Regions from separate parts of the Vibrio sp. R11-SG3-ISO3-SZ genome, predicted to be linked through region 3. Evidence: predicted binding sites of a transcription regulator. Region 3 holds the regulator's gene; each other region holds the start of a gene.

Region 1 (7,430 bases), on a different contig from region 3:
TTAAGTTAGCTGAGCGAATCTGCAACCTCATTGAAGTAAAGAAAGCGCCCGATGAAGTGCGCCGCGCTGCAGCGAAAGAGTGTGCGAATATCTACGCACCACTGGCCAACCGTTTGGGTATCGGTCAGTTGAAGTGGGAAATTGAAGACTACGCCTTTCGTTACCAGCAACCGGAAACCTACAAACAGATTGCTAAACAGCTCTCTGAGCGACGCATTGTCCGTGAGCAGTACATCAAAGATTTTGTCGATGATCTCTCCGATGAAATGAAAGAGGCGGGCATCAACGCGGAAGTGAGCGGGCGTCCCAAGCACATCTATAGCATCTGGCGCAAAATGCAGAAGAAAAATTTGGCGTTCGATGAGCTGTTTGACGTGCGCGCAGTGCGCATCATCGCCGATAAACTGCAAGACTGTTACGCCGCACTGGGGATGGTGCACACCAAATACAAACACCTGCCCAGTGAGTTTGATGACTATGTCGCAAACCCAAAACCGAATGGCTACCAATCCATTCACACCGTAATTCTCGGCCCAGAAGGCAAGACCATCGAGATTCAGATCCGCACCAAGCAGATGCACGAAGATTCTGAACTTGGCGTGGCCGCGCACTGGAAATACAAAGAGGGCGGCGCTGGTCGCAGTGGGTACGATGAGAAAATTACCTGGCTACGCAAACTGCTTGATTGGCAAGAGGAGATGTCCGACTCGGGTGAGATGTTGGATGAAGTGCGCAGCCAAGTGTTTGATGACCGCGTCTATGCCTTTACTCCGCGTGGCGATGTCGTCGACTTACCGATGGGCGCGACTCCGCTCGATTTTGCTTACCACATTCACTCAGAAGTGGGGCATCGCTGTATTGGTGCCAAAGTAGCGGGCCGTATCGTACCTTTTACCCATAAATTGTCGATGGGCGATCAAGTGGAGATCATTACCGCTAAAGAGCCCAACCCATCGCGCGACTGGTTAAACCCGTCGATGGGGTTTGTGACCTCAGGGCGAGCACGCGCGAAGATCAATGCTTGGTTCCGCAAGCAGTCTCGTGAGAAAAACCTCGAGGCGGGGCGCGAGATTCTCGAGGTGGAACTGGCGAAAATTGGTGCGACGTTAAAAGACGCCGAGCGTTACTCGCTGAAGCGCTTCAACGTTAACTCGACCGATGAACTGTTTGTTGGGGTGGGCAGTGGTGATTTGCGGATTAACCAGATCATTAATCATATCAATGCGTTGGTGAACAAGCCCACCGCTGAAGAAGAAGACAAGCAAGCACTAGAAAAGCTCCAAGAAGCAGAGCACAAAGCGCCGGCTCAGAGCCGCCCTAAGAAGGATGCGGTTGTGGTCGAAGGGGTCGACAACTTGATGACTCACCTCGCTCGATGCTGTCAGCCAATCCCGGGCGATGAAATCTGCGGTTATATAACCCAGGGCCGTGGCATTTCAGTACATCGCGCCGATTGTGAGCAGCTTGATGAGTTAAGGCACCATGCACCAGAACGTATTATTGATACCGTTTGGGGCAGCGGTTTTGTGGGCTCCTACATTCTCACCGTCCGTGTTGAGGCGATGGAGCGCGGTGGGCTGTTAAAAGACATCACTACGCTGTTTGCTAATGAGAAAATCAAAGTGACCAGCATGAAGAATCGCGTCGACTACCGTAAACAGTTATCGATCATGGATTTTGATCTTGAAGTGAACAACATCGAGGTGTTATCACGGGTGATCAAACGTGTGGAACAGATCCGAGACGTGATGAGCGTTAAACGTTTGGGCTAACCGGAATCCGTAGCAATTATTGACAATGCGCGTTAAGCGCGACCAACAGTTCGAAGGTGAGTGGTTATGCTGCTCACCTTTTCATTTTGTGAGGGAGAGGCATGAGTCATCCAATTGAACAATTAGAGCAAATCATGGCCAAGCTGCGTGATCCAGAACACGGCTGCCCATGGGATTTAAAGCAGTCTTTCGACACCATAGTGCCGCACACCATTGAAGAAACCTATGAAGTGGTGGATGCGATTCACAACCGCGATTGGACCAATCTAAAAGAAGAGCTTGGCGATCTGTTGTTCCAGGTGATTTTCTACAGTCAACTGGCTAAAGAGCAGCAATTGTTTGATTTTTCTGAGGTGGTCGACACAGTGAATGAAAAACTCACGCGCCGTCACCCGCATGTCTTTGGTCAAGCGGAGTTTGCCAGCGACGAGGAAATTAACGCCAATTGGGAGGCGGAAAAAGCCAAAGAGAAAGCGCAACTAGGCAAAAATGAACAAAGTATCCTAGACTCAATACCAGCTTCTCTACCGGCGCTTTCTCGTGCTACAAAAATTCAGAAAAAGTGCGCCAAAGTGGGTTTTGATTGGGACACTTTAGGACCAGTGGTGGATAAAGTACGCGAGGAGGTCGATGAAGTCGTCGCGGAAGCGGTCCAAGTCTCGGTGCAAGATGACAAGGTCGAGATGGAGCTCGGTGATTTGCTGTTTGCGGTGGTGAATCTTGCTCGTCACCTCGGTTATGACCCAGAATCGGCATTGAGTAAGGCGAATCTTAAGTTTGTGCGTCGCTTTAAAGGCGTAGAATCACGCGTTGCGGCGCAGAATAAGACGCTAGAACAGTTACCCTTAGAGGCGCTTGATGCTCTGTGGGATGAAGTAAAAGCGGCGGAAAAAAATACTCGCTCAGAGTAATCACGCGAATTCGTCTGAGTACAGTCAGCCGTCGTGTGAATTTGATTTGAAGCAAAAAAGAAAAAATCACAGTGTGATAGATTTCACGTTGTGGCGGTTAGGGTCTTCTGGTATATTTTCGTCCCGTCCAGAAGAATTCCATTTCCCTCATTCAACCAATTTCAGGTTAAACATGACGACAAATTACATTTTTGTTACTGGCGGGGTTGTATCCTCTCTAGGTAAAGGTATTGCAGCTGCATCTCTAGCCGCTATTCTAGAAGCTCGTGGTCTTAAAGTGACCATGATGAAGCTTGACCCTTACATCAACGTTGACCCGGGCACCATGAGCCCAACTCAGCACGGTGAAGTGTTCGTCACGGAAGATGGCGCAGAGACCGACCTAGACCTTGGTCACTATGAGCGTTTCATTCGCACCAAGATGACTAAGCGCAATAACTTTACTGCCGGTCGTGTTTACGCAGACGTGCTTCGCAAAGAGCGTCGTGGTGACTACCTAGGTGCCACCATTCAAGTTATCCCTCACATCACTAACGCCATCAAAGACCGTGTTATTGCCGGTTCTGAAGGGCACGATGTGGCTATCGTTGAAGTTGGTGGTACGGTCGGTGACATCGAGTCATTGCCGTTTATGGAAGCGATTCGTCAGCTTGCTGTTGAACTCGGCCGTGAACGTGCGATGTTCATGCACTTGACGCTAGTCCCTTACCTTGCTGCGGCGGGTGAAGTGAAAACCAAGCCGACTCAGCACTCAGTGAAAGAGCTGCTCTCTATCGGTATCCAACCTGATATTCTGGTTTGTCGTAGCGATCGCATGATCCCAGCGAACGAGCGTAAGAAAATTGCCCTTTTCTGTAACGTTCCTGAGAAAGCGGTGATTTCGATGAAGGATGTGGATTCGATCTACAAGATCCCTCAACTGATCAAATCGCAAGGTCTTGATGATCTTGTGTGTGCACGTTTTGGTATCGACGCTCCAGAAGCAGACCTGTCTGAATGGGAGCAGGTTATCTATGAAGAAGCGAACCCAACGGGCGAAGTGACCATCGGTATGATCGGTAAATACATCGAACTGCCGGACGCGTACAAATCAGTCAACGAAGCGCTTAAGCATGCTGGCTTGAAAAACCGCTTGAACGTCACCATTAAATACGTAGATTCACAAGATGTTGAGACTAAAGGCGTTGAAGTGCTTGCCGGTCTTGACGCTATTCTAGTACCGGGCGGTTTTGGTGACCGTGGTATCGAAGGTAAGATTCGCGCAGCGCAATACGCGCGTGAAAACAATGTCCCTTACCTTGGTATCTGTCTTGGTATGCAAGTCGCGCTGATTGAATACGCTCGTAACGTTGCGGGTATGGAAGGCGCGCATTCAACAGAATTTAATAAAGAGACGAAATACCCTGTGGTAGGCTTGATCACTGAGTGGGTCGACGGTGAAGGTAAAGTTGAAGAACGTACCGAAACGTCGGATCTTGGTGGTACTATGCGTCTTGGCTCTCAGCTATGTCACTTAGAGAAAGGAACTAAGGCTCGCGAGCTTTATGGTAGCGCGACGATTCATGAACGTCACCGTCACCGTTACGAAGTGAACAACGTCCTTCGACCACAAATTGAAAAAGCGGGCTTGAAGGTCTCTGGTCTTTCTGCAGACAAGAAGCTGGTGGAAATGATTGAAAACCCTGCGCACCCATGGTTCGTTGCGGCTCAGTTCCACCCAGAATTCACATCGACGCCTCGTGATGGTCACCCATTATTCGCAGGTTTCGTGAAAGCCGCTGGTCAGCACTCACGCGGCGAGTTTGAGAAGTAAGTAAAAAGGATACGGGCGGCGGCGAAGGTTGTGCTGCTGCCTTTTAAATTTGACATTTATATTTGAACGAGAGGAAACATTAATGTCTAAGATCGTTAAAGTTCTAGGTCGTGAAATCATCGACTCACGTGGTAACCCAACTGTAGAAGCTGAAGTACACCTAGAAGGCGGTTTCGTAGGTATGGCTGCTGCTCCATCTGGCGCATCTACTGGTTCTCGCGAAGCTCTTGAGCTACGTGACGGTGACAAAGCACGTTTCCTAGGTAAAGGTGTTCTCAAAGCTGTTGAAGCAGTAAACGGCGAAATCGCAACTGCTCTAACAGGTAAAGACGCGAAAGACCAAGCGGCTATCGACGCAATCATGATCGAGCTAGACGGCACTGAGAACAAATCTAAGTTCGGTGCAAACGCAATCCTAGCAGTTTCTCTAGCGAACGCTAAAGCTGCTGCAGCAGCGAAAGGCATGCCTCTATACGAGCACATCGCTGAGCTAAACGGTACGGCTGGTCAGTTCTCTATGCCTCTACCAATGATGAACATCATCAACGGTGGTGAGCACGCAGACAACAACGTTGACATTCAAGAGTTCATGATCCAACCAGTTGGCGCTAAGACTCTTAAAGAAGGTCTACGTATCGGTGCTGAAGTATTCCACAACCTAGCTAAAGTTCTTAAGTCTAAAGGCTACAGCACTGCAGTGGGTGACGAAGGTGGTTTCGCTCCAAACCTTAAGTCTAACGCTGAAGCTCTAGAAGTTATCGCAGAAGCGGTTGCAGCGGCAGGTTACGAACTAGGTAAAGACGTGACTCTAGCTATGGACTGTGCTGCATCTGAGTTCTTCGACAAAGAAGCTGGCATCTACAACATGAAAGGCGAAGGTAAGACTTTCTCTTCTGAAGAGTTCAACCACTACCTAGCTGAGCTAGCAAGCAAGTTCCCAATCGTTTCTATCGAAGATGGTCTAGACGAGTCTGACTGGACTGGCTTCAAGCACCAAACTGAACTACTAGGTGACAAGCTTCAACTAGTAGGTGACGATCTATTCGTTACTAACACTAAGATCCTTGCTGAAGGTATCGAGAAAGGCGTAGCTAACTCTATCCTTATCAAGTTCAACCAAATCGGTTCTCTAACTGAGACTCTAGCTGCAATCAAGATGGCTAAAGACGCAGGTTACACAGCTGTAATTTCTCACCGCAGCGGCGAAACTGAAGATGCAACTATCGCTGACCTAGCGGTAGGTACTGCTGCAGGCCAAATCAAGACAGGTTCTATGAGCCGTTCTGACCGTGTTGCTAAGTACAACCAGCTAATCCGTATCGAGGAAGCGCTAGGTGAGCGTGCACCTTTCAACGGTCTTAAAGAAGTAAAAGGCCAAGCTTAATTCTTTATTGAATAAGGTGTAGCTTTAACGCTTTTTAGAAACGCTCCACTTCGGTGGAGCGTTTTTTTTTGGAAACGCTCGGTGAGCGTGCACCTCCATATTTCAAGGAAGCGGTCTTAAAGAAGTAAAAGGTCAAGCTTAATTCTTTATTGAATAAGGCTTAGCTTTAACGCTTTTTGGAAACGCTCCACTTCGGTGGGGCGTTTTTGTTTTTCTATCCACATTATCAATGATGTTTACGACTTATTTACATTGCTGTTCATTATGCACTCAGTTCTATAACTAAAGTGTCTAGATAATGGAAATTGAGTATTTTCTATTTTGCCAACAAACCGTTACCGTATTTGTCTTACATTATTCAAATAACAACGTTGGTTAAAAGGAAACATCATGAGTGTCGCAGTGATTGCAAATTTAGTGGTATTTGCAGCGCTTCTTTTCTTCTTGAATCTTCAGCAAAGAAAAGGCGCAACACTATCAAGACAAGTGCTGATTGGATTGGTGCTAGGTAGTGGATTTGGTTTAGCGTTACAGCTGATTTACGGTGAAGGTAGCCTAGCGATTGGTGCGAGCCTAGACTGGATCAATGTGGTTGGCCGCGGTTATGTTGGTTTGCTGCAAATGGTCATCATGCCTTTGGTACTGGTCTCAATGTTTGCGGCGGTAGTGAAGCTTGAGAACTCGGCCTCCCTTGGCAAAATTAGTGGCTTAACCATTGGCGTGCTGCTGTTTACCACCGCGATTTCTGCTTTGATTGGTATTGCAGTGACGCAAGGCTTTGGTCTTTCTGCGGAAGGCTTAACAGAAGGTTCGCGTGAAGCGGCGCGTCTGTCTGCCTTAGAAGGTCGAATGGATCGTGTCAGTGACCTGACGATTCCCCAGATGCTAGTCAGCTTTATTCCAACCAACCCCTTTGCTGATCTGACGGGTGCGCGTTCGACCTCGATTATCGCCGTGGTGATCTTCGGTATCCTTTCTGGCGTTGCCGCGCGTAAGGTGATGTTGGAAAAAACCGAACTGGCGGCGCCGATTCGTACCTTTGTTGAAGCTGTGCAATCCATTGTCATGCGCCTAGTGAAAATGATCATGGCTCTGACGCCTTACGGTATTGCCGCTTTGATGGCCAAAGTGGTCGCGACCTCAAGTGCGAGTGATATTCTTAATCTGCTGGGCTTTATCATCGCCTCTTACTTTGCGATTGCGTTGATGTTCCTTGTGCATGGTGTGTTGGTCTCTTTTGTTGGCGTGAGCCCGAAAGAGTACTTCACTAAGATCTGGCCAGTATTGACCTTTGCTTTCACGTCACGCAGCTCGGCAGCGACCATTCCATTGAACGTTGAAGCGCAAATCAGCAAATTAAAAGTGCCGCCTGCGATTGCCAACTTATCCGCCTCATTTGGTGCCACTATTGGTCAAAATGGTTGTGCGGGTATCTATCCGGCGATGTTGGCTGTGATGGTCGCGCCGACGGTTGGTATCAACCCAATGGACATCAACTTTATCCTGTCGTTGGTGGCGATCATTACTATTAGCTCATTCGGTATTGCTGG
Region 2 (7,430 bases), on a different contig from region 3:
GCGCAAAGTGAACTGGCCGTATTGGCACGTTTCCAGAATATTTGAGATGCAGTTGCGCGCCTCAGAAATACGCGAGCGAATGAACTTGTCCGCGCGCATCCGGTTCATGGGGTCGGCAAACATGTGCTCGTTGGTCAGCAGCATGCGCTGCTCAACCTCTGCCAATGCATCGCTCCAGCTGTCATCGCGTTTCGCGATCAGCTGATACACCCCAGGTTTGCTGGTCTTTTTACACTCCAGCAGCGCATCCGTGATGCCGCCATACGCGGACACCACAAACACTCGATTATAGAGGTTGTCCCGGTTGGGACGCAGGATTATGTTTTCTAGCACGGCATCAAATGCCGTCATTGAGGTACCGCCGATTTTCTCTACGGTATAAGTCATAATATCGCCTTTCGTTCGATTTAATGGTTAGGATTAGGTGCGTTGTTCCTGCTCATTGCCCCTAATCTGCGATGGGATAGACCCCTTTTTCATCATGCACTTCTGCGCCTGTCAGTGGCGGGTTGAAGACACAGGCCATCACCATGTCGGCCCCTTTGTAGGCGCGCAGATAATGCTCATCGTGCTTATCGAGGATGTACAATGTGCCCGGCTCAATGTGGTATGTCTTACCACCGACGACTTCAATTTCACCTTTACCGCTCATGCAGTAGACAGACTCCAAGTGGTTTTTGTAGTGAATGTGCGTTTCGCTGTCTTCGTAAATCGTCGTGATGTGGAAAGAAAAACCCATGTTGTCGTCTTTGAGCAACATACGCACGCTTTCCCAATTATCCGTCGCGATACGACGTTCACTATCACGACATTCATCTAAGGTTCTGACTATCATTCTCTGTTCCTTTTCATTTTCTTTTTCTGCCAACCGAATGGGGTCGGTACGACGTTGTTTTGAGCTTAAGACGCTTGCTTAAACTGCTTAACCGCGACCCGTTGAACCGCCTCTTCAAAGATGCGCAGACCTTGTTCTAATTCTTCTTCTGTGATGGTCAGTGGGCAGAAAAACTTCACCACTTCATCGTCAGGTCCTGCTGTCTCGATCACCATGCCGAGCTCAAAACAGTGCTTAGCAATCTCGCTGGCAATGTCGCCGTTGACACACTCAATACCCTGCATCATGCCGCGACCTTTCACTTGCTCAAACAAGTTAGGGTGACGCTTCAAGCTGCGAGTAGTCACTTGCGTCACTTTGTCGGCGCAGTTTTTCACGTGGGCTTCAAACTGTGGATCGGCCCAGTAGGTCTCAAGCGCTTTCGCTGCGGTGACGAAGGCATGGTTGTTACCTCTAAACGTACCGTTGTGCTCACCAGGCTTCCAAATATCCAGTTCCGGACGCAGCAACACGACGGCCATCGGTAAGCCGTAACCACCAATCGACTTCGAGAGCGTCACGATATCTGGGGTGATCCCTGCAGGTTCGAAACTAAAGAAGGTGCCCGTGCGGCCACAGCCCGCTTGAATATCATCAACAATCAAGAGAATGCCGTTGGCTTTACACAGTGCGTCGAGCTTTTGCAGCCAAGCGTTAGAGGCCACATTCAACCCCCCTTCACCCTGTACGGTTTCAAGCAGTACAGCAGCAGGTTTGTCCATACCGCTTGAGTTATCTTGCAGCATGGTTTCAAACAGTTTTAAGCCATCAATATCGGCATAACCATCAAACGGAATACGCGTCACTTGGCTCTGCATTTGGCCCATTTCTTGGCGATGATGCTGGTTACCCGTTGCAGCCAGTGCGCCAGCAGTACAGCCGTGGAAACCGTTGGTAAAGGCGACAATCGAGCTACGTCCTGTCACTTTACGCGCCAATTTGAGCGCGGCTTCTACCGCGTTTGTGCCCGTTGGGCCAGTAAACTGCAGTTTGTAGTTGAGTTCACGCGGCGCAAGGATGATGCGATTAAACGCGTCAAGAAACGCCGCTTTGGCGGTGGAGTGCATGTCTAAACCATGCGTGATGCCATCAGATTCGATGTACTCCAACAAGGCCATTTTTAGTACCGGGTTGTTGTGGCCATAGTTCAATGAGCCCGCACCGGCTAAGAAATCGAGATAGCGCTCGCCCCCTTCAGTTTCTAGCCAGCAACCTTTGGCTTTGGTGAATACCACCGGAAAGTTGTTTGAATATGAACGTACTTTTGATTCTTGCTTATTAAAAATATCCATAATAAGACCGTTTGGGTTCCTCAATTATTTATTGGGACGAGTGTGCGTGAGCACGAGAAAGTGGGATGCGATACAAATACTCAGTATCGTGCTCCCCTTTAAAATGGGTGTTTTGGTCCAAGAAAACCGAAATCTCACCGCGCTTGCCATGACGTTTGTCCAGCTTTTCGAACAACATCCACGACGCCGTATTGTTCTTTGTTATCGTCGTTTCTATCGCGTTGATGTCGGACAAGGTGTCGCGAGCGAGCAGGCGGTCTAACATTTTCGAAGCGATGCCTTTACCTCGGTGATCGCTCGATACCGCCACTTGCCAAACAAACAGCACATCTGGCTGTTGTGGCTTGCGGTAGGCAGAGATAAATCCAGCCACCTCATCATCAATCTCAACCAAAATGCAGGTGTCCGCAAAGTGGGTAGACTGAAGAAAGTTACAGTACGAAGAGTTAACATCCAGTGGCGGACAATCTTTGATGAGTTGGAAAATCTGGTCGCCATCGGTATCACTCGGCTCTCTAAACCGCCACGTTGGGCGTTGGGGTTGTGTAATTTCCGGATACATAACCCAGGGCGCTGACGTAATCATGTGCAGATACATTTCCTTTGAACTCTAATTAAATTCGCCATTATTATGAGCAAAATCGGGCACCAAAAATCAAATCTGGCGCCGAATCAACCGCATTTTTGTGATTAAAATCACATAAATCCAAATTGCACATAAAGTTTAACAATGGTTAGTGCACTAAATTATTTCATTCGGAGTATCATGTCGCGCGCGTCTATGATTAACTAAGCTTATATTTATCTTAAGTGACTCGATTGGAACCCCCGATGATTCGAACCCTAATTAGTTTTCTCATGCTCCTCTCACTGAGTTTCCCTACCCTCGCGGAGCAAGAAAAATACTCCGACTCCGAGATGCTCGATCGCCCGCTAATGGAGCGCTATATCCTCGATGAGCTCAAAGCTCTGCGCCAAGACCAACAAGATTTAGAGCGCCGCTTGGTGGTTCAAATTACCGACCGAGAGCTCGAAGTGGCCGACAAATCCCTCAACTACGCCAACGTCACCGTGACCTACTTTTTCTACATCATCGCCGGTGTCGCGTCGTTGATTGCCTTTGTTGGTTGGCAATCTCTGCGAGAGTTCAAGCACAACACCAAAGACATGGCCGACAAGCGACTCGATGCGATTGCCAAAGAGTACGAGAAGAAATTCAGTGCACTGGAACGCGATCTAAAACGTAAGACGCGCGTGATCAGTGAAAACAACAAAGAGATTGAGAAGATCAATGAAATCCACAACTTATGGCTAAGAGCGCAAAGTATGCCGACCGCCGAGCAGCGAATTGATGTGTATGATGAGATCTTGACCATGCGACCGGGCGATCTTGAAGCGCTGACCTACAAGGCGGATGCAGCGATGGAAATTCGCGAGTACCACTGGGCGTTGAGTCTGTGTAATCGTGTCCTTAACCTCGACAACAATAATGGCCCTGCACTCTATCAGCGTGCTTGTGCCTACTCTCGTTTGGGGATTGAAGAGCAGGCAATTCTGGATTTGGAATTAGCGATTGAATCAAGTCCTTCGATTCGAGAATTGATCAATACGGAGCCGGATTTGGAGGGGCTACATGGCAACCCACGCTTTGATGCCCTGCTCCTCGATGAGCACCACTAAGCTTGATAGATTTCCAGCGGTAAACCATCGGGATCTTGAAAGAATGTGAAGGCTCTACCTGTGAACTCATCCACTCGGATGGGTTCCACCTCTACCCCTTGCTCTGTTAAATATTGCCCGTACGCCTCAACGTCATCCACCACAAAGGCTAAATGACGCAATCCTCGCGCTTCAGGTCGGGTTGGTCTTTCAGGCGGTGATGGAAAGGAAAAGAGCTCAATTTGACCACCACCAGGCAAAGCCAAATCCAGTTTGTAGGAGGCTCTTTCCGCTCGATAGTTTTCCGCGATCACTTCAAATCCTAACACCTGAGTGTAGAACGCTTTCGACGTCGAATAGTCAGAGCAGATAATGGCGACATGGTGGAACCCTTTGATAGACATCAGTCATTTTTCCTTATTTTTTCAGTGTCCTAGAAAGATTATGGACGATTGCGTCCAAAGTGATTGGACAGGATGACACTTTTTCCATTCATAGACCGCGCTTATAGTAACGCCATCGCTTCGCTGCCTCAACGCAGCGCAGAAAACCTTTTGATAAGCGGGCCAAGTGGTGGTTGACCATTGTGAACATCAGCCCTAGTCATCAGTACAACATAGACAATTTAGGAGCCAACATGACTCACCCAATCATTCAAGATTTGAACTCTCGTTACACCGCGAAAAAATACGACCCGAGCAAACGTATCTCGGCAGAAGATATGGCGGTGATCAAAGAAGCATTGCGTTTATCGGCCTCGTCAATCAACTCTCAACCTTGGAAGTTCATCATTGTTGAGTCTGACGAAGCGAAGCAGCGTTTTCATAATACGTTCGCGAACATGCACCAATTCAACCAACCGCATGCGACCGCGGCCTCACACACCATCTTGTTTGCTTACGATCCTAAGTTCACCAAGGAGAAGTTCGCCAAACGTGTTGACGCTGAAGTTACCTCGGGCCACCTACCTGCTGACATGTACGATGCGTTTATGGGTGCCTATGCGTTTGCTGACATGAACACCGATGAGACCGGCTTCAATGGTCACTGGACCAAAGCCCAAGTCTACCTAGCCCTGGGCAATATTCTTCACACCTTAGCTCGCCTTGGCATTGATTCTACGCCAATGGAAGGAGTGGACCCGGCATTGATTGGTGAAGAGTTTAAACAAGAGCTCGACGGTCACGTGGTAGAAGTCGCACTTGCGATGGGTTACCACCTAGACGGTGAAGACTATAACCACGGCTTGCCTAAAGCGCGCTTGGCGCTAGACGATGTAATCACCACGTTGTAAGGCATCAAAATGACTGAACAACCCGTTACTCTCGTCGCCAATGTGATCGCCAAAACGAACGATATTGAACAGGTAGAAGGCGCTCTGACCAAGTTAGTGACGCAAACTCGCAAAGAAGTAGGGTGTATTTGCTACGATTTGCACAAAAACAACGACAATCCTGCCCATTTCGTTGTGTATGAAATCTGGCAATCCGAGCAAGCACTGCAAGCGCACGCCGCCAGCGCGCACTTTCAAGCCTACGGCGCCGAAGTTGAGGGCATGGTGGAGCGTTTCTCCGTCGATAAGATGACGAAAATCGCTTAAGTCTCGCCCAACAAGCAGGCAAATTCAGATGATAAACATCCCCCGCCTATCCATTGATAAGCGGGGGATTTTATTATTTGTTAACAGTCACGAGGCGGTTACTCTGTTTGAGTGGTTAGCAACGTCGATTTACGGCGCTTGGCGACTCTCAAAGCGATACCGACCAACATCACCAAACCACAGACACCGTACACCTGCATTACCGTCGGGTCATTGGAGACAAAACCTACATTCGAGAACATCACATACGCACCCAACACCATGTATAAGATGATCGCTGACGCTTCAAAGCGAAATGCCCACGGTGTCACGTCCATTGACTCGTTGATAGGCATCTCGTACTCGGTGTCACGAGGAGCAATACGGCCAATGATGAACATCAACGCCGTACAAACAACAAATAGAATGGCCAGTTGGTGCAGGAAGTGAATCGGCGTATCGAACACCAACTGCATGGCCGCGTAGGATGACACAAACACCACCAATGCCACTTTCGCCGCCAGTGCAGGCACACGTTTAGAGATGTAACCGACAAATACGATAGTAAAGATCGGCACACTAAAGAAGCCCGCAACCATCTGCAAGTATTGGAACAAACCTTCCGGTGCGTACATGATAAATGGCGCGATGCAAACCGAGACGATAGCAATCAACACACCAAACACACGTCCTTTGCCCACCAGCTCCTCGTCGCTTTTATCTCTGCCAAACAAAGGTTTATAAACGTTAAGTGCAAAAAGCGTGGTTGAGCTGTTGAGTACCCCGTTGAAGGTACTCAATATCGCACCAAACATGACCGCAACAAAGAACCCCACCAATGGCTTAGGCAACACTTCATTGACAAGGCGCGTGTACATTGAGTCTGGATTGCCTGCATCGGCGCCAAACATGTGAAACGCAATGATACCGGGAATGATCAAAAACAGCGGCGAAATGACCTTAATCGCACCGGCCAAAATCACACCTTTTTGACCTTCTTTGAGGTTTTTTGCGCCCAATGCACGTTGAATGATCGATTGATCCGTTCCCCAGTAGTAAAGGTTCACCAGCAACAAACCCGTAAATAGGGTTGAGAACGGCAGTGGATCGCTTTCGGTACCGACCGATTGCAGCTTCTCTGGCGCCGCCGTTAGTAGAATATCCAACCCTTCGGCAAAGCTGCCACCACCAAGCACCATTAAGCCAAACACTGGGATCATCAATCCCCCAATAATCAGCCCAACACCATTGATAGTATCAGCGATCACCACCGCTTTCAGGCCACCATAAATAGCATAGAAAAATCCGAGTACACCTATGGTCGCGGAGATCAACGCAATCGAGCCAAACTCAGAAATACCAAGCAAACCTTGCACATCAAAGATCTCACCCAATACCACTGCGCCAGCGTACAAGGTGGTCGGGAGAATGTTAATCACATATTGGCAGAGGAAGAGTAAGGTAACGAACTTTTTCACCGACATGTCATAGCGGCTTTCGAGAAAGTCCGGAATGGTGGTAATACCTTGTTTAAGGTATCGCGGGACCAGCAGTAGCGCGATGATCACCAAGGTGACACCGGACGCGACTTCCCACCCCATCACACTCATATTGTGGGTATAGGATTGGGCACTCATGCCGACAAAACTGGTGGCGCTGAGGTTAGTCAAAATCAGTGAGCTAGCAATCAACCCACCGGTCAGGCTTCGTCCACCGAGGAAGAAACCTTCTTCAGAATTGTTCTTATCGTTACGCACTTTGTTGTAGGTAAATACCACCACAAAGCCCGTAAACAGCAAAAACGACAGCAGTACGGTTATAGACATCTTGTTTCCTTCATTATTGAAATATTCTAATTAGCGCTTGGGGATCGCTTTTTCGTTATGTAGGGGATCACGCTAAACCGTGCCGGGGGTCTGCTTAGAAGCTCAGCAGGCAAAGCCTAGCGTGATGGTAAACTTGTGACGTTAATGGGTCTTTTTCAGATGGACAATCAACGCCGATTCCGGGTCTAAAATGGGTAAAG
Region 3 (7,430 bases):
ATCCCAATGCAACTAACGAGTAACCAACATTAAAGGCAATATACGAACCGCTAAAGTCAATATCTTGATCATACTCTATGGGTAGCAAATCTTGCTGGGATATCCTTTGGTTTACGTAGTTCAAGTTAAGCCTGTACGCAAAACGGTCATCTAGATGATTATAGCTAGAGTAAATTCCCCAACTATCACTATCATTAGCGCCATATCCTAAAGACACTAGCGGCCCTGTCTGGTACTTCACTTTCGACATGAATTTACCACGTCCATATTGCGCATTACTCATTGCATGCCGCAACTGTCGATTTGCTACTAAGGCTTGTTCATCTGATATATGATTGTTGGTGAGATCATCGCCGATGCTAAGCCAACGTAGAGGAAATGTACTAACGGGAGAGCTCATCAGGCCAATATTTGAGAGTTGATTGAGTGATGCTCTTAGGAAAGGGTCATGGGACTCTAGCCATGGTGACGCTTTTACACCAAAGGGAAGACAGAAAAGAGACAACACCCACATTAAACCGAAAAATACTTGCAGTGTTACCTCTGAAAACGTGTCTTTTATAAAGAGCCGACGTCCTAAACATCCATTTACCACAATTAGAACCTTTGATTCTCTTTGAATCCCACTGACATAACCTATAATTATTATTAGCTTATTAGAATTTTGGTTTTCGATGAAATGGTGAACTAGCTACAAATAAGCACGCCCGATCATACTGCATCAATCACAAAGATATGCAGTATATAGAGTATTAACATATCAATAAAGTACTTCCCTTCTCATTATACTACGTAGTTAAAATGCCACTTGCGAAAATAAGAATACTGACGAGTAGCAAACTGCTCAAGGGGCACACTCGCCTTCGTTTTGGTGATATAGTGCGAACATACAAGGACAGGTATTACACATAAGGTTTGTCATGTCAGCAAAACACCCCATTATTGCCGTAACGGGCTCTTCCGGTGCGGGCACAACCACGACCTCTGAAGCGTTTCGCAAAATGTTTAACATGATGCGCGTGAAACCGGCTTGGGTGGAAGGGGACAGTTTCCACCGCTTTACGCGCCCAGAAATGGATGTCGAGATCCGCAAAGCGCGCGAGCAAGGACGCCACATCAGCTACTTTGGTCCGCAGGCGAACGACTTCCCTGCGCTGTCTGAGTTTTTTAAGCAGTATGGCAATGAAGGCACAGGGCAAATTCGTCGCTACTTGCACACCTTCGATGAAGCCGTGCCCTACAATCAAATGCCGGGTACCTTCACGCCGTGGCAAGATTTGCCGGAAAATTCTGACATGCTGTTCTACGAAGGACTGCATGGCGGCGTGGTGGATGGTGAGGTCAACGTCGCCCAACACGTCGACTTTTTGATTGGCATGGTACCGATTGTGAACTTGGAGTGGATTCAAAAATTCGTCCGTGACACGCGCGATCGCGGTCACTCACGCGAAGCGGTAATGGACTCGATTGTCCGCTCGATGGATGACTACCTCAACTACATTACCCCGCAATTTTCGCGCACCCACATCAACTTCCAACGCGTGCCGACCGTCGATACGTCCAACCCACTTAACGCTAAAGGCATCCCAAGTTTGGATGAAAGCTTTGTAGTGATCCGCTTGCGCGGCATCAAACAGGTCGACTTCCCATACCTGCTCGCTATGATTGATGGCTCTTTCATGTCGCGCCACAACACTATTGTCGTGCCGGGGGGTAAGATGAGTTTTGCGATGGAGCTCATCGTCAGACCTATCCTACAGCAGCTTATCGAGACGGGTAAAATTGGCTAGCGATCAGTCCTAAGACCCGTTTACTTGTCATACCGTGATCATGTGCACATTTTTGCGTAAACAATCACCAACTTGACACGATTAAAATCAAGAAATCCCTTTTGAAAAAGGCTACTATTTGTAACCGAAACAAAGATGGCTTGCAGCATTGAATAAGTGCTCTTATCCTAAAAAGCCTTGTTCAAGGCTTCGCGCCTTTTACTGGCGCGACAAAAATGGAAAGCGGCAAGCGTACCCTGCAGAGGAAGTGAGATATTATGGTTCTAGGTAAACCTCAAACCGATCCAACATTAGAGTGGTTCCTGTCACATTGTCATATTCATAAGTACCCATCAAAAAGCACATTGATCCACGCCGGTGAGAAAGCAGAGACGCTTTACTACATCGTCAAAGGCTCTGTGGCGGTACTGATTAAAGACGAAGAAGGTAAGGAAATGATCCTTTCTTACCTAAACCAAGGTGACTTTATCGGTGAACTTGGTCTATTTGAAGAAGATCAAGAGCGTACCGCTTGGGTTCGCGCTAAATCACCTTGTGAAGTTGCAGAGATCTCATTCAAGAAATTCCGTCAGCTTATCCAAGTCAACCCTGACATCCTGATGCGTCTATCTGCGCAAATGGCAAGCCGCCTACAAGTGACGAGCCAAAAAGTCGGTGACCTCGCCTTCCTAGACGTGACAGGCCGCATCGCGCAGACGCTACTTAACCTAGCGAAACAGCCAGATGCCATGACGCACCCAGACGGCATGCAAATCAAGATCACGCGTCAAGAGATCGGTCAGATTGTCGGCTGTTCACGTGAGACCGTTGGCCGTATCTTGAAGATGCTTGAAGAGCAAAACCTGATCTCCGCCCACGGTAAAACCATCGTCGTCTACGGCACGCGATAGGGCATTAGAGGCGAGTTCCTAGTGGCTAGTTCCTAGAGAAAACCTTTAAAGATTAAGAAAGCCACCCTGTCTACCAGCGGTGGCTTTTTATTTACCAGTACCCAGTTCCCATCACCCATTTCACCAGCCCCTCTAGCAACTAGGAACTAGGCACTCCCTACCCATTCGTACTCTCAAATATCTTATCCGCTGACGCCGCGACAAACCCTGGGTAGAGCTCACCATTACTCATCGGATAGCGTTTGGCGAATTCGTAGAAGCCGCCTGGGATCACTTGCGTACCGTCACTAAAGCTCACCTCGACTTTGTCTGCCATGGTGGACGATTGCTCAAGCAATACCTCTGGTGAGCCTTTCACTTCGCCACCCGACTCATTGATGACAAAGCCCGCTTGGCGCAGGTGCTCATTCACCGCCGCGACCTCGTCAAATGCCTTGAGCTGATTAACGCTTACGGTGAAATGGTTGGCCCCATAGCCGTGCGCCGCAAGCCATGCTGCGTACTCACTCTCTTGGGCGAGGGTTTGAAAATCTTCATAGCTGAGATCCCACAAACGGCCCGCATACAAAAACTCATGGCTTTGCAGTGCGGATGCCTCCACTTGTGCCACCAGCTTGCTGACAATGCGTTGCAGCGGCGCTGAGCACTCTTCGACTTTCAGCTCACTGATGAACACTTTTGGCAACGTCGGATCGGCGTGCTCGTAGTGCTTGGCGACCAAGTGTTTGCTCTCAAACAGGTAGTCACCGCACGCTTGGTAACCTAGCGCAATAAATGGCGCAGCCAATGTCTCGATACCGAGCGGCGCAATGTTAAAGGTGCGCAGCGCAATATGGTCATTGATCAGCGGCTCATCTTCTTCTAAAAGCTGATGAACCTTGGCCGCTTGAGGACATAGACGGGAAATATAGTCTTGCCACAGTAAATCGAACAGTTGAGCAGGCGTCATAACGTCTCCATGTTAATCGTGAAGCTGAATCGTAAAGCTGGTTCTTTAAAAGAATGGCTTAATCACAAACCTAGCAATGAATCGAACACCTTGGGCTCCAAGCGAGCCCAAGGTGCGTCTTACAGTTCTACACCCGGGCTTAACGTCTCAGGCAGCAAGGTGTGCTCGCCTTCCATCGACGCCATAGGGTAAGCGCAATAATCCGCAGCGTAGTAAGCACTTGGGCGAAGGTTGCCCGAGGCGCCCGGTCCGCCAAACGGCGCATCGCCACTTGCCCCAGTTAATTGGCGGTTGCGATTGACGATCCCTGCACGAATGTGGTCAACAAAGTAGGCCCACTCATCATCATCGGTGGACACCAGCCCAGCAGAGAGACCAAAGCGGGTGTCATTGGCCAGCTCAACGGCGCGCTCAAGACCTTGATAACGCACCACTTGCAGCAGCGGGCCAAAATACTCTTCATCTGGCAGCGCTTCGATGGCCGTGACATCAATAATCCCCGGAGTGACAAACGCCGCCTCGCCCGCTTTCGCTTCCACCAAGCTCACACCACCAAGGCTCTGCAAGTTCGCCTGTGCGTTGAGGATAAAGTGTGCCGCAGCTTTCGAAATTTGTGGGCCCATAAAAGGCGCTGGCTCTGCAAACGGCTGATCGACGCGCAGCTTGCGTGTGGCCTCAACCAAGCGATTGACCAAGGCATCGCCTTTGTCGCCCACAGGCACATAGAGACGTCGCGCACAGGTGCAACGCTGCCCGGCACTGATAAAGGCCGATTGCAAAATGGTGTAGACCGTCGCGTCCAGCTCACCATAGTGCTCACTGATGACCATAGGGTTGTTGCCGCCCATCTCCAGTGCCAGCATCTTGTCTGGCTGACCGGCAAATTGGCGATGCAGCAGGTGACCTGTATTGGCGCTACCAGTAAACAGCAGGCCATCAATGCCTTTCGACTCTGCTAGCGCAATGCCCGTCTCTTTGCCCCCTTGGACTAAGTTGATCACGCCCGCAGGCAATCCCGCTTGTTGCCACAGCTTCATCGCTAGCTCACCGGTCAGCGGCGTTTGCTCTGACGGCTTGAACACCACGGTGTTGCCCGCCAGCAGCGCTGGGACAATGTGACCATTGGGCAAATGACACGGGAAGTTATACGGGCCAAACACCGCCATCACACCCAACGGGCGATGGCGCAGTACAATTTGGTTACCCGCCGCTTCACGGGTACTTTCGCCTGTGCGATCATGATAAGCGCGAATAGAGATGGCAATCTTGCCCGCCATGGCCGCGGCTTCTGTGCGCGTTTCCCACAACGGCTTGCCGGTCTCTTTAGCAATCACTTCGGCTATCTGCTCGCTGCTCTCTTTCACTTTTTCAGCAAACGCCAGCACGATGGCTTCGCGCTGCGCAAAGCTGAGTTTTTTCCATGTCTGAAAGGCGTTTCTCGCCGCGCTGACCGCCGCTTCGACTTGCGCGCTAGACGCGCTGTCACCCTGCCAAATGACCTCGTCATTGTACGGGCTGGTTGAATTCATCGGCTCGCCTTGTCCGGCCAGCCACTCTCCTGCAATCCAATGAGTCATGTTGTTTTCCTTGTCCAATTCTACTGCCAGTACTGGGCTGACTATCGCTGGGCTGACTATTACTGAGCCAGCATGCGCACGTAGTCACCATCGCCGACTTGCAGCGCGTTCGCCACCTCTGGCGCTAGGATGACCGAACCCGACTCTTTGTCGTACGCCGCTTTGGCGGCGGTGGCTCTGAAGTTCTCAAATGAGGTGTTAGCAATCAGGTAATCCTGAGAACTGGCGTGTTCAGAGATGCTCACTTTGGCTCGAAACGATTCTCGCACCGACTCAATATTGCGCACCTCACACTCAACCGTTGGGCCGCCGTCAAAAATGTCGACGTAGTTACGACAGGTGAAACCCTCTTTCTCTAGAAGGCGCAGCGCCGGCTTGGTGTTCTCGTGCACTTGGCCGATCACCGCTTGTGCCTCTTTACTGAGCAAGTTGATGTAAATCGGCAGCTTAGGCATCAAATCGGCAATGAAACCTTTTTTACCGATCCCGGTAAGATAATCCGCCATAGTGAAATCAATCGAGAAGAAGTGCTCTTGTAGCCATTGCCAAAATGGCGAGTTGCCGTTCTCATCAGAGACACCGCGCATCTCGGCAAACACCGTTGTCGAGAAGCGATGCGGATGCTCGGCCATCATCAAAAAACGACACTTCGACATCAAACGACCATTGAGCCCGCCACGGAAACTGGGTCTGAGGAATAGCGTACAAATCTCACTGCATCCGGTGTAGTTGTTGCCAAACGTGAGCAGTTTCACCACGTTATTCACGCCCAGTTTGGGGGATGAGTGAACAATGGTGCTAATGTGGTACGAGTAAAACGGGACATCCCAGCCAATCGAGGCTTCGATTCCGGTACACCCGGCCACTTCCCCCGTCTCGCTGTCAAACCCAACCATCAAATAGCCTTCGTCACCGGGCTCGGTCACATTGGCTTTGCCGAAGCTGTATTCGGAATGGGTAATGCGGTTCGTCAACAGCTCTTCGTTGACGGGTAGAGAAGTAAATCCGTGACCAGACTCCACCGCACATGTGTGCAACGCGTCATAGTCCGAAATAGAAATAGGGCGAACAACCAGCATCGATACTCCCTCCTGATGCTATTTAAGTGCCTAGTTCCTAGAGGCGAGTTCCTAGAGAAAGGAAATCCTCACTCTAGGCACTAGGAACTAGAAACTAGGCACTCACAAAACCTAAACCAAACTTGCGATGGCTTTATCTAAACGAGCGAGACCTTGTTCGATCTCTTCTTTGCTGATCACCAGTGATGGCGTGAAGCGCACGACATTGGCGCCGGCAACCAGTACCATCAGGCCTTCTTTACCTGCGGCGACCAGAACATCACGAGCGCGGCCTTGCCACTGCTCATTCAGTGCAGCGCCAAGCAGTAGGCCTTTACCGCGAATTTCGTCGAACAGGTGGTACTTGGCATTGATTTTGTTCAGACCATCACGGAACAGGGCTTCACGCTCAGCAACGCCCGCCAATGTGTCTGGTTGGCTAACGATATCAACCACGGCCTCAGCAACCGCACACGCTAGCGGGTTACCGCCGTAAGTCGAACCGTGCGTGCCCACTTTCATGTGCTCCGCGAGCGCATTGGTGGTCAGCATTGCCCCAATCGGGAAACCGCCACCGAGTGATTTCGCTGTGCTCAAAATATCAGGCGTCACACCCAAACCTTGGTAGGCGTAAAAGTTGCCAGTACGGCCGTTGCCGGTTTGCACTTCATCGAAGATCAGCAGCGCATTGTGCTTGTCACACAGCTCGCGCACAGTCGCAACAAACTCGTCCGTTGGTGAGATAATCCCGCCTTCGCCTTGCAGCGGCTCCATCATGATGGCGCAGGTGCGATCTGAGATGTGCGCTTTCAGTGCTTCGACATCGTTGTAAGGCAAGTGCGTGACATCGCCCGGTTTCGGGCCAAAGCCATCAGAGTAAGCTGCTTGACCGCCGACCGTTACCGTAAAGAAGGTTCGGCCGTGGAAGCCTTGTTTAAAAGCAATGATTTCCGACTTTTCAGGGCCAAACTTGTCGGCTGCCACGCGGCGCGCCAGTTTGAGCGCCGCTTCATTGGCTTCTGCGCCTGAGTTAGCAAAGAAGACTTTCTCGGCAAAGCTCACTTGGGTCAGCTTTTTCGCCAAACGCAACGCCGGCTCATTGGTCATCACGTTGCTCAGGTGCCACAATTTTTGACCTTGCTCGGTCAGCGCCTTCACCATCGCAG
Region 4 (7,430 bases), on a different contig from region 3:
TTGTTGACTTCTGCGTGATCTAACGTGGCCGAGAACATCAAGGTTTGACGACGACGATGCTTGGCTGCATTGTGGATACGACGTAGCTCAGGCGCGAAACCCAAGTCCAACATACGATCCGCTTCATCCAGTACCAAGGTTTCCAAGCCATCAAGGAACAAGGATTTATGTTGCAAGTGGTCGGCTAAACGCCCTGGTGTCGCCACAATGAATTTAGGGTAGCGCTTAAGCGCTTTGACTTGGTCGTTAAAGTTTTCACCGCCTAAAATCAGGGTGGCGTCGTACGTTAAACCGCCCAACATAGACCGCAATTCACCGTACACCTGCTTCGCCAATTCACGGGTCGGCGCTAGAATCAATGCGCGTGGATCTTTGGCGGAAAACGATTTATTTTTTAGAGACTTGTGCAAAATCGGCAGAACAAACGCCAGTGTCTTTCCTGAACCAGTCTTCGAGGAGGCGAGTAAATCCTTACCAGCAATCGCCACGGGGATCGCTTGTTTTTGAATGTCAGTCGCCTTGGTAAAATTAAAATGGTTCAAGTTTTTTAATAAGCGATTATCTAAACCTAAATCTTTGAACTGCAATGTTGTCTCCAATAAATCCACATTGAACGGTAAACAGTGACGCCCGCTACATCGAGCGACGAAATCAAAACGGTACATGATACCTAGAATAGACGGTGATGGGTAGAGTGTGGCCAAAATATCGATCCCATCCTCTTTACCCTCAATCGCAAGCGTACTTTCTCACTGGATGAGTTTCAGCGGCCCCACTATTGATAGATGCTCATTATTGACTTCACTTGCATTATTTACTCTCACGAATGAGACATTCGTCAACAAATTCGATAATTACCTAAATTCTTGGGTTTTTTTGACTTTTCTCTACTTTTGGAAGTTAATATTTAGCACTACACTGTGGAATGTCACTATATGATGAAGAATGTATAGGGCAATCTAAATGATACTCATATAAGCAAGGAGTTCTAATATGAACAAAATGTTGATCGCAGCTGCAGCCTCTTCTGTTCTTCTACTAGCAGGTTGTGCTTCTGGTCCAGACGAAGCAACAACAGCGAAACTGGACGAGCTAAGCAATCAAGTTAGCCAGCTAAGCCAAGACGTTTCAGCACTGCAAGCAGACGTTCGTAAGTCAGGCGACGCAGCAATGGCAGCGCAAGAAGAAGCCGCTCGTGCAAACGAACGCATCGACAACATTGCTCAGTCTTACACTAAGTAATTCAGTCAAGTTTTAAAGAAAGGGTCTGCATATGCAGACCCTTTCTCTTTTCTCATCGTTGAGCGTATCAGCACGTTGAAAATCCTGCACTCACGCTGACCATTCTAGCTACCGTTCATTCTCGATAAGCAAGTCATTACCTACAAATAATCTGGCGCGACGATTTCTACCGGCACACCATTTTGCGCAAGGATCGCTGCTTTCGCTTTGGAATCAGAATGCTGAAACTCATCGAGCCACCAAGTGAGCTCTTGCGGAATAGTCAGCAACGTCTTGCTGCCATCACTTCGTGTCAGGGGCTCATGCGCTTCAATAAAGACGCTTCTGTCTGGCTCCAACGCCACTTTCACTGGGTCATTGATGACTTGCACCTTAGTGCCCACATTGACTTGAGAGAAAAGCCACTCAATATCTTTGGGCTCCATTCGAATACAGCCAGCACTAACACGTAGACCGATGCCAAAGTCTTTGTTGGTTCCGTGGATCAGATAGTCTCCGACACCATAGGCCAAGCGGAGCGCGTACTCACCAAGCGGGTTTTCAGGGCCTGCGGACACCACAGGCGGCAACTCAATCCCCTTCGCCAAATACTCTTTACGAATGGAAGCCGGCGGCGTCCAAGTTGGGTTGGCGCGCTTTTGGCTAATGCTGGTCGTCATAGTGGGAGTATCTCGGCCGATACGGCCAATCCCTACCGGGAAGATGTGCACCACGCCTTTTTCAGGTTCGAAATAGTACAACCTCAGCTCCGCTAGATTGATCACTACGCCCTGTCTCTCGACATTGGGCAAGATCACTTGCGTTGGAATTGTCAACACATGGTCGGCGGCGGGCAAAAAGGGGTCGACCCCTTTATTCGCGGCCATCAAGGAGAGAAAACCAACATCATAACGTTTAGCAATTTCCGCCAGTGTTTCACCTTCAACCACTTGGTGATACTGAGTACGCCCAACAAGACGACTCTCTTCACCGGGTAATTCGTAGGTCGCAGAAAACGCAAACCAGGGTGTGACTAGGGCACACAAAGACACCCATTTACGCAGCATTTAGTTTCCCTTTGCTTCTTTGTAGATCTCTAAGGTTATCGCTCTTGCACTCTTATGATCAACTATTGGTTGAGGATATTGACGACAATTTAACCCCGGGTCAGACCAGGGTGTGTGGATGTATTTGTCTGGCACTGAACTCAACTCTGGCACCCAGCGGCGAATAAACGCGCCACGATCATCAAAGCGCTCACCTTGAGAGGTCGGGTTAAAAATACGAAAGTAAGGCTGACCATCACACCCCGTTGACGCGCACCACTGCCATCCACCATTATTTGCAGCGTAATCACCATCAATCAGTTGACGCATAAAGTAGCGCTCGCCAATACGCCAATCGACGTGCAGATCTTTAACCAAAAAGCTCGCCACAACCATGCGCAGTCGATTGTGCATCCAGCCCGTTTCATTCAGTTGCCTCATCGCCGCATCGACAATAGGGTAGCCTGTCTCACCGCGCTTCCAAGCCTCAATGTGTTTGGGGTTATTTTGCCACCTCAGCTCCTCTCCCCAAGCATTAAAACTCTCCCCTCTCGACAGTTTGGGTTCAAAGTGGAGCAAGTGCTGATAGAACTCTCGCCATACGAGCTCGCTGTGCCACACTTCTCGCCCACCACTGAGTGGCAGCGTTTGCTGATACATTAAGCGCGCCATGCATTGACGCACAGACAGCGCCCCAATCGCCAGATACGGCGACAGCTGGCTGGTATTATCCAACGCCGGGAAATCCCGCTTGTCACCATACTCATCCGCTTTGCTCTGCACAAACTCTCTCAAGGTAGCGATGATGTCTCGAGTCTTGACACTGTATCGCTCGCTCGGTTCACGCGGGTAACTGAACGGACTCGCCTCATCCAACAAGGCGACATCTTGGTGTTGCAACACCCCTGCACACGGCGTCGCTTTGAAGGTCTGGATGTGGAATCCTTCACTATAGAGTTTACTTAAATAAGCGCGCTTGTAAGGGGTGAAGACTTTGAAATAGTCGCCTTGCTTGTTGCGCACTGAGCCAGGCGGAAAAATACATTTATCATCAAAGCGATGCACGTCCACAGAAGTTGAACTCAATGCCTCCTCCAGCGCTTCATCGCGGCGACGTTCATTCAGTTCATACTCATTATTTAGATACAGACCCGTTGCTTTAGCTTGCAGTGCCAACTCAGCCACCAGCGCTGCGCTGTCTGCGAAGGTCTCGACTTGCGCATAATAAAGCGGGATGTCGAGTTCGGCTAATTCCGTCTTTAACTCGTGCAAGCGACGGTAGATGAGATCCGCTTGCCTTGGACTATGATCGTGGGTTTGCCAGGTACCGGGCGTTGCGATGTATAACGCCACGACCGGTTGACCTCGATTCACGGCGCTCACTAATGCGTGATTGTCTTCAACACGTAAATCACGGCGCAACCAAACAATATTCAAAACCTTCTCCTTACCAATTCGATCATTTCTGACAGCGAGAGTTGCCCATGCTGCGCTTCTAACTCTTTGATCACACTAAGCTGAGATTCACTCGGTTTCGTGGCACTGTAAAACGCCAGTTGTTCAAAGCGGTGAACGGCGGTGTGCTCTAAGAGGCCCGACAGATCCTCGACGCCATCAATCATCAAGACTCGATAGCCTTGACTGACCAGACTCAGGGCCCACAGTTGAGTGTGAATATCGCGCGCCGCATCGAGATTGATTGCCAAACATTTACCGCGATGGGCCACCTTGTTTTCCGCCTCAATGATCTGGTTGAGCTTAGTGACCATTAAGGTATTAAACAGACCAAGATGCAAAGATCGCAGGCTTTGTTTCACTAGCGCGAGCGCATTGAGCGTTGGCGTGATGAACTGACGCTCAACCAACTCAAGAGGATACTCTTTTAGCACACCATTAATCACACTCTCTGCACGCTTGGTATTGAGGTTGGTCAGCGCTTCAAGCACCTCCTCTACTGCCTCTAAACTGCCGACGTCTAGCGCTTCATCTGGCAAATCAGACCCGAGCAGGGCTTTCACTTTACCAATCGAAATCCCTTTCGCGAGCCAGCCTTGAATCTCATTGATGAGTGCAATGTGCTCATCCGTGTAGAGTCTGTGGCCTTTTTCAGTGCGCTCCGGTTGGATCAAGTTGTATCTACGCTGCCACGCTCGCAGCGTCACAGGCTTAACGCCGGTTAAATCCGAGACCTCTCGAATCGCATACCAATTTTTTTCACAGACCATAACGCAGTCTTAACTCCTGTGGGTGGGGCTGCAGGAACTTTTGCTTTGCCAAGTATTCATCGGGATGAGTGGATAGATAATGTTTAATGAGCGTTAGCGGAGCCAACAAAGGCAGCAAACCCACACGGTATTCGTCGATCACTCGGCGCAGCTCAGACTTTTGTTCTTTGTCGAGATGACGCTTAAAGTAACCTTGGATGTGCATCAGCACGTTGGTGTTGTTTTTACGACTGGCGCGATTGGCCACCGCTTGCATCAACGCGGTACGGTACAAGTGGTAAAACTCTTCGATGTCGTACTCTTTGATGTTGGCAACCATGCGCCCAAGCTCTTTGTACGCTTCAGGGTGATGAGCCATTAAGGTCAACTTGTAACGCGAGTGGAAAGCGATGATTTTGCCACGGGTCGGCGTCTCACCCATTGAGTCATAAAAATCACGTAGGGTATAAACGCGGGTAATGAAGTTCTCTTTCAACACAGGATCATTGAGCCGTCCATCTTCCTCAACGGGTAGCCATGGCATCTGCTCCATCAACTGCTGTGTATACAGTCCGACCCCGATATTTTCCGCACCAGCTTTACGGTACACTTTAACGCGCTCCATTCCACAGGTGGGCGATTTAGCACAAACGATGTAACCGCATAGCTCTTCATCAACTAAACTGGCAACCTTCTGTTGGGAATAGCGAATCATGGCGTCCGTGTGATCTTTACTCGAATCTTTGGTCTCCACCAGCGCAATACGCTCATCGTTTGACATCAATCGAATCGTCGGCCTAGGAACCGGCATCCCCATTCCCACTTCAGGGCATATCGGCATAAATTCAAAAAACGGTGCCAACTCTTTCGTGACAAACTTGCTAATCTTATGACCCGAGTCGAAACGGACTTTTTCTCCCAGCACACAAGAACTGATACCGATCGTAATTTGCTTTTCCATGTTGAGCTCCCATCACCATCAAATGTGTACAACTTAATTTCTTGTATAACTTAATTTCTCATATAAGTAGTAGCACAGCACTTGAAACATGTACAAAAAAATTATTTGTACAATGTTACGCAAACACAACCATTTTGGTTCACTCCCCAAGCAAACGTTTTTGCAAATCGATTGCCAAATCACTTTCAACACATTTGGTTATCAATACCTCGAAATTGTCATAGCACACCCTATTTTGTGAGCAACCTCTCAAGGAACAATGGCTGACAAGGCTAGTATTGCCTCAACACAGAATTGAAGTTCAACATAATTGGTAATCAGCTCAGCGATTACTGACCCATTTGGAGTAATGACTATGGCAACCCCACACATTAATGCTCAGCCAGGCGACTTTGCAGAAACCGTATTGATGCCAGGCGATCCGCTACGCGCTAAATACATCGCAGAGACATTCCTTGATGACGTCAAACAAGTTTGTGACGTTCGCAACATGTTTGGCTACACAGGCACCTACAAAGGCAAAAAAGTGTCGGTGATGGGTCACGGCATGGGCATCCCATCTTGCTGTATCTACGTTCATGAGTTGATTGCCGAGTTCGGTGTGAAGAACGTGATTCGTGTCGGTAGCTGTGGCGCAGTACGTGACGACGTAAAATTAATGGACGTTGTGATTGGTATGGGCGCCTCCACAGACTCAAAAGTCAACCGAATCCGTTTTAACGATCACGATTTCGCGGCCATTGCCGACTTCGGTCTTCTTGAAACCGCCGTTGCTCAAGCTCGCGCGCAAAACGTGCCAGTCAAAGTCGGTAACGTATTCTCAGCGGATCTCTTCTACACACCAGAAGCAGACATCTTCGAGAAGATGGAAAAACTCGGCATCCTTGGTGTGGATATGGAAGCTGCAGGCATCTACGGCGTTGCCGCTGACCTTGGTGCAAAAGCGCTCACCATTCTGACTGTCTCTGATCACATCATCCGTGGTGAAAAGCTGAGCTCAGAAGAACGTCAAAAATCGTTCAATGACATGATGAAAGTGGCGCTAGAAACCGCCATCAACCTGTAACGATATTGCAGCCAAGTGACCGCTTGGCTGCCCAGATAGTCCCGAGGGGGAGAGAGTGACAACTGGCAAACTGCCAAAGGAAGCAGATGGGTTACAGCTCAATTTTTGTAAAACATTGGCGTGTGACAACTTTGGATTGAGTGATGCGCATCGTTACGTTGTGCAGCACGCTAACCCTAAACGACCTGCGATGGTATGTCGGGAGTGCGGTGCTTTCCCCCCCTTACTTAACAATCAAGATGTGCTGACTGAACTGCAACGTTTACGCCAGCTACACAGCGATGGGCTGCCCGCTTGTCGCCAACCTGATTGTCCCAACATGGGCCTTTCGGTCCACACACATAAGCACCTCTACCACGCGTTTGGCTACAGTGGTGATAGGCAACGCTATCGTTGCAAAGCGTGCCAATCGACCTTTGTCGATAAGTGGTCAGGGGCGAACAAAAAATGTCAATTTCAAGAAAACCTGCTTGGGTTACTGTTTACGGGTTATTCCGTGCGTGAAATCTGCCGCAAGCTTTCCATCAACCCCAAAACCTTTTATGACCATGTTGAACATATCGCCAGCCGCTGCCGACGCAAGCTTGCCATGATTGACGCTCGTTGGGTCAACCACGCTAAACACTACGAACTCGCATCTCACTACGTCACCCTGCAACCTAAAAGCAATAACGGCGTATTGTGGTTTGCCACGGGTGAAGCCCACAGCGGCTACATTTTGTGCCAACACGTCAACTACTCGGCCAATGAAGAACCCGTTGGTGGTATCGATCATGATCCGTACCAAACGCCTGCGCGTTTTGTCTCACGCGATCACTGCTCTGAGGCCAACCTGCCCGTGCCAACGCCACCGAGCGATCTTCGCGAGCGCATCGACCAGCAGTACCAAACCATTTTGGCGCGAGGCAATGTGGAAGACCCCATGGGCAACC

The links. The regulator CRP, encoded in region 3, controls carbon source genes, mostly activating them, when cyclic AMP is high. The targets are predictions, from matches to a motif close to TGTGANNNNNNTCACA.
Region 1: the regulator CRP is predicted to act here: its motif matches at 2,756-2,771, upstream of pyrG (CTP synthase).
Region 2: the regulator CRP is predicted to act here: its motif matches at 2,852-2,867, upstream of ectA (diaminobutyrate acetyltransferase).
Region 4: the regulator CRP is predicted to act here: its motif matches at 5,669-5,684, upstream of deoD (purine-nucleoside phosphorylase).

What each region holds. Positions count from the first base shown of each region.
Region 1 is NZ_JCBDGX010000029.1:68,745-76,174, reverse strand. Features, by position in the region: gene relA (GTP diphosphokinase) at 1-1,772, shown strand, start outside; gene mazG (nucleoside triphosphate pyrophosphohydrolase) at 1,874-2,683, shown strand; gene pyrG (CTP synthase) at 2,856-4,496, shown strand; gene eno (phosphopyruvate hydratase) at 4,579-5,880, shown strand; gene AC6R1O_RS03900 (L-cystine transporter) at 6,271-7,430, shown strand, end outside.
Region 2 is NZ_JCBDGX010000010.1:18,827-26,256, forward strand. Features, by position in the region: gene AC6R1O_RS01365 (aspartate kinase) at 1-387, opposite strand, end outside; gene AC6R1O_RS01370 (ectoine synthase) at 449-835, opposite strand; gene ectB (diaminobutyrate--2-oxoglutarate transaminase) at 901-2,166, opposite strand; gene ectA (diaminobutyrate acetyltransferase) at 2,195-2,752, opposite strand; gene AC6R1O_RS01385 (tetratricopeptide repeat protein) at 3,025-3,846, shown strand; gene gloA2 (SMU1112c/YaeR family gloxylase I-like metalloprotein) at 3,843-4,229, opposite strand; gene AC6R1O_RS01395 (nitroreductase family protein) at 4,463-5,119, shown strand; gene AC6R1O_RS01400 (putative quinol monooxygenase) at 5,129-5,425, shown strand; gene AC6R1O_RS01405 (solute:sodium symporter family transporter) at 5,524-7,230, opposite strand; gene AC6R1O_RS01410 (alpha-galactosidase) at 7,372-7,430, opposite strand, start outside.
Region 3 is NZ_JCBDGX010000050.1:44,243-51,672, forward strand. Features, by position in the region: gene AC6R1O_RS06870 (capsule assembly Wzi family protein) at 1-595, opposite strand, end outside; gene AC6R1O_RS06875 (phosphoribulokinase) at 921-1,790, shown strand; gene crp (cAMP-activated global transcriptional regulator CRP) at 2,048-2,680, shown strand; gene AC6R1O_RS06885 (DUF1338 domain-containing protein) at 2,838-3,629, opposite strand; gene astD (succinylglutamate-semialdehyde dehydrogenase) at 3,749-5,206, opposite strand; gene astA (arginine N-succinyltransferase) at 5,266-6,285, opposite strand; gene AC6R1O_RS06900 (aspartate aminotransferase family protein) at 6,397-7,430, opposite strand, start outside.
Region 4 is NZ_JCBDGX010000192.1:30,376-37,805, forward strand. Features, by position in the region: gene AC6R1O_RS19945 (DEAD/DEAH box helicase) at 1-599, opposite strand, end outside; gene AC6R1O_RS19950 (Lpp/OprI family alanine-zipper lipoprotein) at 994-1,242, shown strand; gene AC6R1O_RS19955 (L,D-transpeptidase family protein) at 1,383-2,288, opposite strand; gene phrB (deoxyribodipyrimidine photo-lyase) at 2,289-3,704, opposite strand; gene AC6R1O_RS19965 (MerR family transcriptional regulator) at 3,701-4,492, opposite strand; gene AC6R1O_RS19970 (YbgA family protein) at 4,482-5,432, opposite strand; gene deoD (purine-nucleoside phosphorylase) at 5,788-6,498, shown strand; gene AC6R1O_RS19980 (transposase) at 6,554-7,430, shown strand, end outside.